2 regions of the Massilia sp. LXY-5 genome follow, and region 1 is predicted to be linked to the other one. Evidence: predicted binding sites of a transcription regulator. Region 1 holds the regulator's gene; the other holds the start of a gene.
What was found. The regulator FliA, encoded in region 1, starts transcription of late flagellar genes. The targets are predictions, from matches to a motif close to CTAAAGTTTNNNNNNNNNNNGCCGNTA.
Positions count from the first base shown of each region.

Region 2: ACI48I_RS00415 (LPP20 family lipoprotein) is a predicted target of FliA. The motif match lies at 2,677-2,703, and genes of this name have one in related genera.

Region 1 covers NZ_JBNNEH010000002.1:43,648-49,992, forward strand. The annotation lists gene flhF (flagellar biosynthesis GTPase FlhF) at 168-1,634, shown strand; gene ACI48I_RS03645 (MinD/ParA family ATP-binding protein) at 1,627-2,454, shown strand; gene ACI48I_RS03650 (RNA polymerase sigma factor FliA) at 2,470-3,198, shown strand; gene ACI48I_RS03655 (flagellar motor protein) at 3,180-3,923, shown strand; gene motD (flagellar motor protein MotD) at 3,925-4,656, shown strand; gene ACI48I_RS03665 (hypothetical protein) at 4,802-5,293, shown strand; gene ACI48I_RS03670 (M35 family metalloendopeptidase) at 5,350-6,345, opposite strand, start outside.
Region 2 covers NZ_JBNNEH010000001.1:98,250-104,594, reverse strand. The annotation lists gene ACI48I_RS00430 (TraB/GumN family protein) at 674-1,726, opposite strand; gene ACI48I_RS00425 (hypothetical protein) at 1,835-2,149, opposite strand; gene ACI48I_RS00420 (VOC family protein) at 2,225-2,587, shown strand; gene ACI48I_RS00415 (LPP20 family lipoprotein) at 2,755-3,294, shown strand; gene ACI48I_RS00410 (flagella assembly protein FlgT middle domain-containing protein) at 3,284-4,468, shown strand; gene ACI48I_RS00405 (UdgX family uracil-DNA binding protein) at 4,475-5,980, opposite strand; gene ACI48I_RS00400 (putative DNA modification/repair radical SAM protein) at 5,977-6,345, opposite strand, start outside.

The DNA.
Region 1 (6,345 bases):
CACGCATCCGCGTGCCCAAACCGGCAATTTCTCCCTCTAAATCGAATTAACCCACTTTCCCCATCCTTTTCCCCCGATGCTTGCTCCACGGCATCGTCAATAATCTATCCCATAGACCGGCTGTGTGCGTGCCGGTACCAATCGAATAGAGCAGTGCGGAGAATAAGATGAATGTGAAGAAATTTACAGCGGCAACATCCCGGGAAGCCTTGCGCAAGGTGCGCGATGCGCTGGGACCGGACGCCGTCATCCTCTCGAACCGTGCCGTCGACGGCGTCGTCGAAATCCTCGCGCTGGACAACGACGATGTCGCCTCGCTCGCCGCCCCGGCGCACGGCACCGACATGGCCCAGCCGCAGCCGCGCCTGGACCTGAACGCCTTCGAGCCGGAGGCGCCTGCCTTCGTCAACCGCCGCGGCGCCGCACCCGCCGCCGCCACGCCGGAACAGATCTACGCCAGCCGCCGCGCGCCCCAGCCCGAGCCGGAATTCGCCGCCGCCTTCGCCGGCCGCCGCCCGCCGCACTCCGAAGACCACGAAGCCGACTACAAAGCCGAACACAGCTACGCCAACCGCCGCGCCCCGCAGCCCGAGCCTGCCTTCGACATGGCGGCCATGACCTCGATGATGTCGGCCGCGATCGCCCAGGCCAAGGAATCCGCCGCGCAGGAGATGAGCGGCATGATGAGCGAACTGCGCGCCATGCGCGGCATGATGGAAACGCAGCTGGCCGAACTGTCCTGGGGCGGCACGCAGCAGCGCGAGCCGCAGAAGGCGGTCGTACTGCGCGAGATGCTGGCCGCCGGCTTCTCGGCCTCGCTGTCGCGCTACCTGATCGACAAGATGCCTGCGAATAAGGATGCGGTCGAAGCGATGCGCTGGATCAAGACCGTGCTGGCCCGTAACCTGACGACGATGGCCGACGAAGACACGCTGCTCGACAAGGGCGGCGTGTTCGCCCTGGTCGGCCCGACCGGCGTCGGCAAGACCACCACCACCGCCAAGCTGGCCGCGCGTTGCGTGATGCGCCACGGCCCGGAAAAGCTGGCCCTGATTACCACCGACGCCTACCGTATCGGCGGCCACGAGCAGCTGCGCATCTACGGCAAGATCCTGGGCGTGATGGTGCACTCGGTGAAGGACGAAGCCGACCTGCGTATCGCCTTGAAAGAGCTCAAGAACAAGCACACCGTGCTGATCGATACCATCGGCATGTCGCAGCGCGACCAGATGGTCACCGAACAGGTCGCCATGCTGACCGGCGCCGGCGCCGACGTGAAACGCCTGCTGTGCCTGAACGCCACCTCGACCAACGAAACCCTGGCCGAAGTCGTGCGCGCCTACCAGGGCAGCGGCCTGCACGGCTGCATCATGACCAAGCTCGACGAAGCCGCCTCGATCGGCAACGTGCTCGACGTCGTGATCCGTCAAAAATTGAACCTGCACTACATCTCGAACGGCCAGCGCGTGCCGGAAGACCTGCACCTGGCCGACCGCGCGATGCTGGTCGACCGCGCCTTCCGCAGCCGCCGCGACGCGGCCAACCAGTTTGAAGATGCCGACCTGCCGCTGATGATGGCCCACACCGGCAAGGTGCACCAGGACGAGAGCCTGCGCGAGGTGCGCCTTGGCTAGTTTCGATTTCGACCAGGCCGAAGGCCTGCGCCGGATGCTGGCCGGCGCCCGGCCACGCGTCGTGACCTTTCTTTCCGCGACCCCGAGCGACGACAAGGGCGCGATGCTGGTCAACCTCGGTGCCTCGCTGGCCCAGGCCGGCAATGAAGTCCTGATCGTCGACGCCTGCCAGCGCGAGTATGGCGTGGCGCGCCGCCTCGAGATGGAACGCCACGTCAGCCTGCTGCAGGTGGCACGCCAGGAATGCGCGCTGAACCAGGTGGTGCAGACCGCTTCGCAAGGTTTCAACGTGGCGCTGCTGGCGCGCGACGGCCAGACCCCGGCAAGCGGCAGCGACGAGGCCCGCCGCCTGGCGAAAGCGTTCGACGTATTGGTGAAGAAGCAGGGCGGCATCGTTATCGTCGATGGCGAACTGAACCGCGATGGCGGCTTTGCCGTGCCGCGCCTGGCCGAGTCCGAAATCGTGGTGCAGGTGTCGACCAGCGCCACCTCGATCACGAATGCGTATGGCCTGATCAAACGCCTGGCCCAGGAATTCGGTCGCCGTCCCTTCGGCATCCTGGTCACCGGCGCAAGCGAGGCCGAGGCGAAAGTGGTTTACGATAATATGTCGGCAGCAGCAACTCGTTACCTTGCAGTAAGTTTGAGTTCGATGGGCTCGGTGCCGGCCGACGAATACCTGCACCGCGCCGCACGTCTCGGACGTTCGGTGGTCGATGCCTTCCCGCTGGCCGGGGCCTCGGTGGCCTTCCGCGAGCTGGCAGGGCGCTTTGCCTTGCCGCGCATGCGCCAGGGCGGTGGCGCGCATTTTGGTTCCTAAGAAAAAAGCACAAGCATGTATACCGTCAAAGGGAAAGCGGACAAGAACCATTTGCTCACCGAGCACGCCCCGCTCGTCAAGCGCCTGGCGCACCAGATGAAGGCAAAATTGCCGCCCTCGGTCGAGGTGGACGACCTGATCCAGGCAGGCATGATGGGCCTGCTGGATGCCATCAACCGCTACGAAGACAACCACGGCGCCCAGTTCGAGACCTATGCCGTGCTGCGCATCCGCGGCGCCATGGTCGACGAATTGCGCAGCAACGACTGGATGCCGCGCAGCACGCGTTCGACCATGAAGAAGGTCGAGACGGCCATGACCTCGCTGCAGCAAAAGCTCGGCCGTCCGCCGACCGAGACCGAAGTGGCGAAATCGCTCGACGTCTCGCTCTCGGACTACCAGGAAATGCTGTTCGAAGGCGGCGGCCACCAGCTGGTCTACTACGAGGATTTTCACGATGAAGACGGCAACGACAGCTTCCTCGACCGCTATGCGGTGGACGAGGACGATCCGCTGCGCGCCCTGCTCGACACCGACTTCCGCTCGGCCGTGATCGAGGCCATCGACAGCCTGCCGCCGCGCGAGAAGATCCTGATGGGCCTGTATTACGAAGAAGAGCTGAACCTGAAGGAAATTGGCGCCGTGCTCGGCGTGTCCGAGTCGCGCGTCTCGCAACTGCATACGCAAGCCGTCGCCCGCCTGCGCGCTTCGCTCAAGGAAAAGCTGTGGACTTCGCCAGCCTGATCGGCCTGGCGCTGGCGCTGGCCGGTCTGGTCATCGGGCATACGCTCGACGGCGGGCGTTTCGCCTCCCTGATCCAGCCGGCCGCGTTCGCGATCGTGGTGGTCGGCACCTTCGGCGCCGTGCTGCTGCAATCCGAAGCGCGCGCCTTCCGCCGCGGCATGCACATGCTGCGTTGGGTCTTCTTCCCGCCCAAAAGCCGGCGCCAGCCGCTCGCGCGCGAGATCGCGCTGTGGAGCCATACGGTGCGCCGCGAGGGCCTGCTCTCGCTCGAGCAGTACATGGCCACCAAGGATTTGTTCGTGCAGAAAGGCCTGCGCCTGGTGGTCGACGGTATCACGCCCGAGAAGATCCGCGGGCTGCTGGAAACGGAAGTCACCGCCATCGAATTCGCCGAACGCCAGGCCGCCCGCATCTGGGAATCCGCCGCCGGCTACGCGCCGACGATCGGCATCCTGGGCGCCGTCCTCGGCCTGATCCACGTAATGGAAAACCTGTCCGATCCCTCGCGCCTCGGTTCCGGCATCGCGGTCGCCTTTGTCTCGACCGTCTACGGCGTCGGGCTGGCGAATCTCTTTTTCCTGCCGGTCGGTAACAAACTGAAAGCCATCGTCTCGGACCGGGTCGCGCAATACGAAATCCTGACCGAAGTCTTCCACGACCTGGCGAGCGGCAACCACACGCGCGTGGTCGAGGAACGCGTGGCCAGCCTGCTGGCGAAGCGCTGACATGGCGCGCAAGCGTTACGACGACGAGGAAACCGAAGCGAGCCACGACCGCTGGCTGATTTCCTACGCCGATTTCATTACGCTGCTGTTCGCCTTTTTCGTCGTCATGTACGCCATTTCCGTGGTCAACACCGGCAAGTACAAGGCGCTGTCGGATGCGCTGGGCGATGCCTTCGGCGGCCGTCCCGAAGTGCCGCAGGCCGGCTCCACCATCGAACAGCTTCCCCTGACCAACCTGATCGCGCGCAAGCGGCTTGATGCGGCGCGGCGCGAACGCGAGCGCCTGAACACGCTGGCGCGCGAGCTGAACGCCTCGCTGGCGCCGCTGGTAAAAAACGGGCAGGTGCGCGTGACCCAGACCGGGCGCGGCGTGACGGTCGAGATCAATGCGAAGGTCCTGTTCGAGGAAGGGCAGGCGGCACTCGGCAACGAGGCGCGTGCGACGCTGGGGACCGTGGCCTCCCTGCTGAAAAACGATCCGCATGCGATCCAGGTCGAGGGGCATACCGACAAGCTGCCGATTGCGAACTCCGCGTTTCCGTCGAACTGGGAACTGTCGAGCGTGCGCGCAAGCAGCGTGGTGCGCCTGTTTATCGATAGTGGGGTTGCGGCCGAGCGCCTGACTGCGGTCGGGCACGCTGCCAATCAGCCCGTGGCGCCGGACACGGACGAAGCGGGCAGGGTGAGGAACCGAAGGGTGGCGGTGACCATCCTGGCAGGCTCTTCAATGTAGGGGTGGGCATTTATGCCCACGCGGTGATACGTACCGGCTCCGTTATCGTGCACGACGATCTCGCCGCCAGGTATCACCGCGTGGGCATGAATGCCCACCCTACGGTATCCCGTACAATGGATGACACAACCATATGGAGCTGACCATGCAGCGCAGACTGATTCTGCTGGCCGCCCTGGGCGCCGCCAGCCTCCTGCCCGTGTTTGCGGGCGCTGCCGGAGAACCGACCGTGAGCGTAAAACACAGCATCGATGTCGCCACCCCGCCCGGCAAGGTGCTGGTCGAGCTGACCTTCATCAACCAGGGCACGAAGACGGTCTGGATTCCGCGCGAACTGGCGGCCGGGAAGGAATTGACGGGGCCGCGTTTCGACGTGCGCGACGCCAGCGGCCGGCCGGTTCCCTACACGGGGAAAATGGTCAAGCGCGCCGCGCTCACGGGCGCCGACTACCAGCCGCTGGAGCCGGGGAAGATGCTGATGAATACGATCGACATCACCCACACCTATGCCTTCGCCAAGGGCCGGCACAACTACAACATCGGCTACACCGGCCCGGTGCTGGGCGACATCAGGCAACTCGACAAGCCGACCGAATTTGCCGCCCGCCCGGTCTCGTTCATTTCGAATCTTAAATAGGAAAAATCGGACCGCAGGATTGTTCCTGCGGGCCCGATTTTTTTGATCCTTTCTTCTTAGTTCAGCGCCGGGGTGTTCTCGCCGAAGTATTCGTGCGAGTCGGCATTGTCGACGGCCAGGTCCGGATCGCTGATCGCCAGGCTGGCGGCGCCGCTCTGTCCATAGACGTGGTCGTCCGTGCCGGCCACGACGTTGAAGTGGCTCATCTCATGCACCAGGGTGCCGCCCTTCGAGTCGGTACCGGTCATCGGCGCCGTCCAGAAGGCCTTGCAGACATAGATGCGGTAGGGCTGGGTCGGATACACGTAGGCGTAGTAGTTCTGGTTGCAGCCGCAATCGACGACGACCGACTTGGTGTCGAAGGCGTCCTTGATCGCCGTGAAGTGCGACTTGATGGTCGCCTGGCGGGTCGAGGTGACGGTGCCGAACCACTTGGTGTAGCGCGGGCCCATCGTCGCATTCGCCATGTAGGTGACGCCGCTGCCGGACATCGTTTTCGCGGCGGAGATCGCCGAGGCGATCGTGGTCTGCTGCGAAGCGGTGCACGAAGCGTAGCTCAGGCCGGCCGGGGTCACGGTGCCGCCGCCGCCGGGTTGCTTGAGCGCTTGCATGATCTCGGAGTTCGAACCGCGCGGCAGGCGGCCTTCGATGTAGAAGGAGGCCGCATCCGATTGCAGCTCGCCGATGTCGTTGGCGGCAGCGCGGCCGTTATTCGCGGGCAGGAACAGGTCCGGCGACGCGGTGCGGTAGCGGATCGCATAGTCGCCGCTGACGCTCATGTCGTACAGCGAGGACAGCTCGACCTTTACCGTGTGCGAGGCGCCGGGTTTGAGCAGGTAGTAGTCGGCCTGGGTCGGCTTGCCGCGCTTGATCAGGGCGCCGGTGTAGGCAACCTTCGCGCCGTCGCGCGTGATGTCGAACAGCGGGGCGGAAAGTCCGTCGAAGGGCGTGCGCGCCTTGAGCACGTATTGCGGGGTGGACGAGGTGTTGGTCAGGGTCACGTTGACGTAGACGTTGTCGCTCGCCCCGTGCATGGCCTTCTCGGGTGCCAC
Region 2 (6,345 bases), on a different contig from region 1:
TGTCCTCGGTCAGCCTCTACAGCCTATCCTAGTCTGCCATACGGGCCAGACAACATATCAGGCTTACCTCGTTCCGTACAAGCAACAGGATTGGGAAGGTTCTGCCTTTTCGCCGGTGATACCAATGTCAGCGTGTTCGCACCAAGCACGCGAACAACCGATCACATCGAGTCTCTTACCGTTGCGTTTAACTCGTCAAGCTTGACGGCGTTTAATAGCAGTTCACTTTACGTTAACCATCCAACCCAGCCTCGCTCCTCGTCCGGTCGCAACAACCGAACTCACAGCAAATCCCTCACGAGATTCGATGTACCCCGAAGGGTGGCTACTTTGTCAGAGCGCTCTAATACCCCACCGTTACCAGTGACGCACCGCCCCTAGGCTACGAGGGGCTGAACCCTCGGTCTTGTCGGCCATTGATGCACCTCAAGACAATTGCTTATACAGCCTTCGTCGCTACTTACAACTCATTTTCCACCCCAATTGCCGAGTGGTGCACTGAATTTTCACACTCTTAAACGTGGTGTGAAGGCCTTGGCTAGCCTGTAGCGCGACTCGAGTCGCACGCTTGGGAAGCTTCTGCTCTACCATTGAGCTACACCCGCGACTCGACGCATTCTACGCGAGTTTGCGCGGCAGTGACAAGTTTGCATCAATGCCCGCAAAGGTCCGCTTACTTCGGCGGCTCGACCGTATAACCCTTGGCCTGCAGCGTGGCGAGCACGCCTTTCGGGTCCAGGATTTCCTTGATCTGCAACACCGAGAACGTGCTGGCGTTGGTCGCCAGCGCCTTCTCCGCGGCGGCGACCCAGGAGGCCAGCGCGCGCTCGTTCAAGGTCAGCAATTCCGGCTGGGTCTTCGAGAGCGAACTGTTGGTCACGGCTTGCATGCAGGCAGCCCGGTCGCCGTAGTTCAGCTTGCGGATGTCCTCATACTCGCCGATGGCCCAGGCGTTGGCACGCGCGCGCATCATGAGGAGGTCGCTCTCCAGGCGCTCGATGGTCTTGGCCAGGCAGGGGACGTCGTCCATGGGCGATTTCTTGAAGTCGCGTACCGCCTGGCCCGGGTTCTTGACCTGGACGTGGACCGAAGGGTCGGTAATCTTCAGCTGGTGCTTGTCGACGATCTTTTCGATGGTCCTGGTGACCTCGCCGGCATTCGTGAGGCCGGCCTGCTTGAGTGCACGGTCGGACAGCTGGCCGGCGACGAACGCGGGACGTTCGCGCTCGATGCCGTTGTCGTCGCCGAAATACACCTGTTTCAGCGTCCGCCAGCGCGCATACACCTCGGGCGGCAATACATCCTTCAGTTCGGCGCCGTCCGGATTTTTCTTGACTCCGATCAGGAACGGCAGGGCCGTCACGGCGCCCCAGCCGACGCTGACGCCCGAGCCGGGCGGCTTCAGGTATTCCTGGGATTGCGCGATCACCTTCTCGACTTCGCGCGAGCGCCATTCCATCTTGATGGGCAGCGGAGAATACGTGCCGAAGACCCACATCACGTGATCTCCCTTCGAGACCTTCCACAGGCCGGGCCCCGGGCGGCTGCCGGAAACGAGGATGGTTTGCGGTGCAGCTTCCGCGTCGCCCGGCGCCGGTGCGGCCGCTGCGGCCGGAGCCGCCGGCGCGGCGGGCTGCGATGCGGGCTCGGCTTCGGTCTGTGCCAGGACAGGCAAGCTCAGGAAGCACAGGGTCAGCGCGGAGACGAGGCGTTTCAGTTTCAGCATGGTGCATCCTTCGGGTTGTTAGCTGAAGGGTATTGTGTTGCCACAAAGCGATATAAGCAAGAAACAAGATGTTACAAGAGCCATATGTATATTGAATATCACGGATTCTCACTGGGGACGCTTGCGCGCCGCCCATGGCCGCAGGACCAGATAGCTCGGCACCGCCGTGCGCGAGGCGCTCGTTGCGCTGATCAATTGCCGACGCAGCAATAAGGCGATCGCGCGTTGCGCCGTGATGCGCGACAGGCCAGCCTCGAGCGCGATCGTCGCATAGCTGAGCTGTACGGCGCGCCCGCCGGCCGCCTCGATCCGGTGCCACAAATACACGTAGATCAGGAAAGCCGAAGGCGCTTTTTCGTGGCCGACGAGGTCCGGCATCAGCACGTCGAGTACATAGGGATCGAAGGTGGTCACTGGCATCATGAAGAGTATAGTCACGATGATTATAGCTGCCTGGCGCCCCGTGCGAGAATGCCGGGCAAACAACCAGGAGCGTGCATGATCACCCACATCAAATTCGTCAGCATCCCGACCCGCGACCAGGACGCGGCGCTCGCCTTCTACACCGAGAAGCTGGGCTTTCGCGTCATCACCGACCAGCCCTTCGGCCCCCAGCGCTGGATCGAGCTGCGCGTCGGCGCTTCGGATACGCGCTTTGTCCTGTTCACGCCGCCGGGCCAGGAAGACCGCATCGGTAGCCAGTTCAACGGTTCGCTCGCCTGCGACGACGTCGAGGCGACCTATCGCCAGCTCTTGAGCCGCGGCGTCGAGTTCGTGTCGGAACCGCAGAAGCAGCCCTGGGGTACCTACGCCATCATGAAGGATCCGGACGGCAACCAGTTCGTCTTGTCCTCGTCCTGATCGGCTTGCCGAATCAAGCAGCGCGCTTGATAACCCGCCAATTCGCTTGCGGATTGCCGGGTTTTTGACATAAATATTTCCGTACGTCCATCAAGATCCGGCGCCGGCGTCCGTTATCCAGACTGATAGCGCGCTTTGAGCGCGCGCCCACCAACACCGGATCCGTCATGAAACTCGTCGCTGTCCTCGCCTTTGCCGCCGCATCGCTGCTGTCCGCCTGCGGCACCGTGCACACGCCCTTCACCCGCCAGGCGCCCGCGCCGCAGCCGCTCATCGTCACCCTGAACGCCACCGGTTACGGCGCCGTCAACACCGCCGCCTGCAATGGCGAGTGCGACCGCGTCTCGCCGGCCCAGCGCAAGCTGCTCGCCATGCGCGCCGCGCGCCTCGATGCCTACCGCGCGATGGCCGAACAGGTGTATGGCCTGCGCGTCGAAGGCGGCAGCACGGTTGGCTCGCTGGCGCTCAAGGACGACAGTTTCAAGGTGTATATTGACGCCTTCATCCGTGGCGCGCGCGTGACGAACGTCGCCCAGCGCGAAGACGGCAGCTACGAGACGACCGTGGAGATGGATTTCGATACCAATGCGGCCCCCTCCCAGACGCCCCCGCGTGCCGCCCAGGCAGTGGCAAAGAACGCGCGCAGCATGGTGGGCAACGCCGGTCCCGGCGCTGCCTATGGCGCTTCGTTCTACCATGCCCAGTAAGCTGGGGCAGTTCGGCGGCGCCCTGCTGGCGCTGCTGCTCAGCTTGCCTCTTCCCGTGTGCGCCGCGCCGGCCGAGGCCGAAGGCGTCGCCGCGATCGCCGGCGGCAACCTCGCCGGCGCGCGCCAGGCCGCGATCCGCGATGCGCTCGAACAGCTCGGCCTGCGCAGCGGCGCCCGCGTCGATGTCGCCGCCGGCACCGCTACCCGCGGCAAGACGGTTGAGAGCAGCCGCGTCCAGCCAGCCTTTGACTTCGACCGCTACACGGTGCTGCGCGAATGGCAGACCGGCCAGGTGCTGCACGTGCGCATCGCCGTCAAAGAAGAAGACGCCCGTCCGCGCGGCAGCGTGAATCTCGCCTATAAAAAGAAGATCGTCGTCACGCCCTTCCACGTGCGCCGCTCGCCCCAGCTCGACGACGTCGACGACATCGCGATCCGCCTGCCGCAGGAGCTGCTGCGCCGCATGACGGCCGGCGGCAAGTTCCTCGGCAAGGAAAGTCCGTATGTCATCTCGCCGGGCAGCAAGGGCCCGAGCACGGACACGGCGGCCGTGCGCCGCATCGCCGGCATGTACGAGAGCCAGTTCGTGGTCTCGGGCGAGATCGTCGACGCCAGCAATTTCGACAAGCCGGCATTCTATGGCCTGATCAACAAGGACGCGCGCCGCATCGAAATCGAATTTTTCGTCCACGATGGGCTGACCGGCGTCCTGCTGGCACGCCGCACGGCGCTGGTGGAAACGGTCGGAGAAAGACGCGTCGGCCGCGATAAACCCTTCGGCAGCGCCAGCTTCGCCGCCACGCCTTTCGGCGGCGCCATCCTGCGCGCGCTCGACGAGGGGATCGCCGGCATCACGGCCGATATCGCGGCATTACCCTTCATGGCCAAGGTGGTGCAGGTGCAGGGCGAACGGATCGTCATCGACGCCGGCAGCACCTCCTCGGTGACGCCGGGCGACCAGCTCGTCGTCTACCGGCTCGACCCGCGCCAGCAAGTGTACGGCGCCGATCCATTGGCGCCGCTCGGCACCGTGGAGGCGCCGGTGGGGACGGTGTCGATCGTGCAGGTGCAGCCCGGGTTTGCGATCGGGACCATGACGCCGCCAGGCGCCGCGCGCCAGGTCAGCGCCGGGGACATGGTGCGCTTCGACGTGGCGGTGATGCCGGGACGGTAAGGCGCATTACGCCGGCGGTTCTTCCGGCGGCCGTTCCAGCAGCGACTGCGCCAGCTTCAGGCCATCGACCATCACCTTGAACGCCTGGTGCTTCGCCTCCTCGTCCGGCACGCGCAGGATGTACGAGGGGTGGTAGACGGTGACGACCCAGCGGTCCTCGTGGCGGATCGCCTTGCCGAGCGATTCGCCCAGCTTCGCATTGCCATTCCCGATGACCGATTTCAGCGCCGTCGCGCCGAGCGCCACGATCACCTTCGGCTTCACCGACGCCAGCTCCTTGTCCAGCCAGTAGTGGCAGGCCTCGACCTCGCGCTGGGCCGGCGTCTTGTGCAGGCGCCGCTTGCCGCGCGGCTCCCATTTGAAATGTTTGACCGCATTGGTCAGATAGATCTCGCGCCGCTCCAGGCCGGCGGCCTCGAACACGCGGTCGAGCAGCTTGCCGGCGGGCCCAATAAAGGCTTTGCCGGCCAGATCCTCCTGGTCGCCCGGCTGCTCGCCGACCAGCATGATCTGCGCCTTCTTCGGTCCTTCTCCGCCTACCGCCTGGGTCGCGTACTGCCACAGGTCGCAGCGCCGGCATTCGTCGAGTTTCGACGGTTGCTGGCGTTCGGGCTGGGCGTCGGCGGGGGCGATCGGAATCGTGGCGCCGCTTTTCCGGCCCACCGCCTGGGCCTGGCCGGTGCTGCGCGCGCCGAGTTCGGCGTTGCTGACCATGGACGGGACAATCGCCCCTTCCGGCAGATTCTTCCAGAAGCGCGACGGAATATGGCTTTGCATCAGCTGGGCATTCACGCGCGCGGGATTGAAGATGCTGCGGTAATAGGTCAGCCACAGGGCCTCGCCGGCATCGTCGAGGTCGGCCGCGCTCGACATCAGGGGGCCGGTGTGGTGCAGGCTCGCGCCGTCCCACATGACGCTGGCCTCGGGCGTGCCGATCATCCAGGTGACGCCGCCCATGCGGTGTTTAAAATGTTCGGCGACCTGGGGCAGCACGTCGTGGCGCGGCTCGAACCAGGCTGCAAATTGCGGCGAACCGGCGTCGATGGGCCGCTCGCGGAATCGGATATAGGCGTGCATGTCGTGCTCCTCGCGGCGCACCGCCTTGACCATCGCATGCAGACGGGCGCCGTCGGCGTCGGCCGGCGACTGCACGTCGTGCTCGCCGTGCTGCCAGCGCCAGATCACCCGGTACAGGAAGGCCCAGCGGTCGGGCACGCGGCAGCAGGCGGCGGACTGCAGCATGTCCATCAGCGCGCGCGGGATGCGAAGTAAATGCGGCGGTGCCGGTTTCAAAGGGGTCAACCCGGCAGGAACATTATCGACAGAAGGGGCGGAGTCCGGCGCACCCGAGAACAGGTCGGCATCGAGCACGCCGACCTGGTTCCAGGTGACCAGTTCCGGCGCCACGTCATGTACCAGCAGTTCGCGCGCGACGGCGCGCCACTCGAGAAAGCTGGAAACCACCAGCGGCTGGCCGGCGGCAACCATCGCAACCGCGGCCGCCGCGTTCATGCCGCCTTCAGCTCGGGCCAGAGGTTCATCTGCTCCTGCGGCGCACCGAGGTGGCGCCGCAGCAGGTCGGAACTGGCAAGACCTTGCGCCGGCTTGTAGTCGGCGGTGACGACGAAAGGCGCGATCTTCTTCATGCTGCAGCGCAGTCGCGATAAATCTTCCCAGCGCACCCGGCGCAGGCGGCGCAGGTCGACGATGCGTTTGGCGTTGCGCAGGCCGATGCCGGGCACGCGCGCAATCATCTCGGCGTCCGCGCGATTCAGGTCCATCGGGAAGTGCTCGCGATTCGCCAGCGCCCAGGCCAGCTTCGGGTCAACGTCGAGCGCCAGGTTGCCGGCGGCCGGCATCAGCTCGCCCGCCGTAAA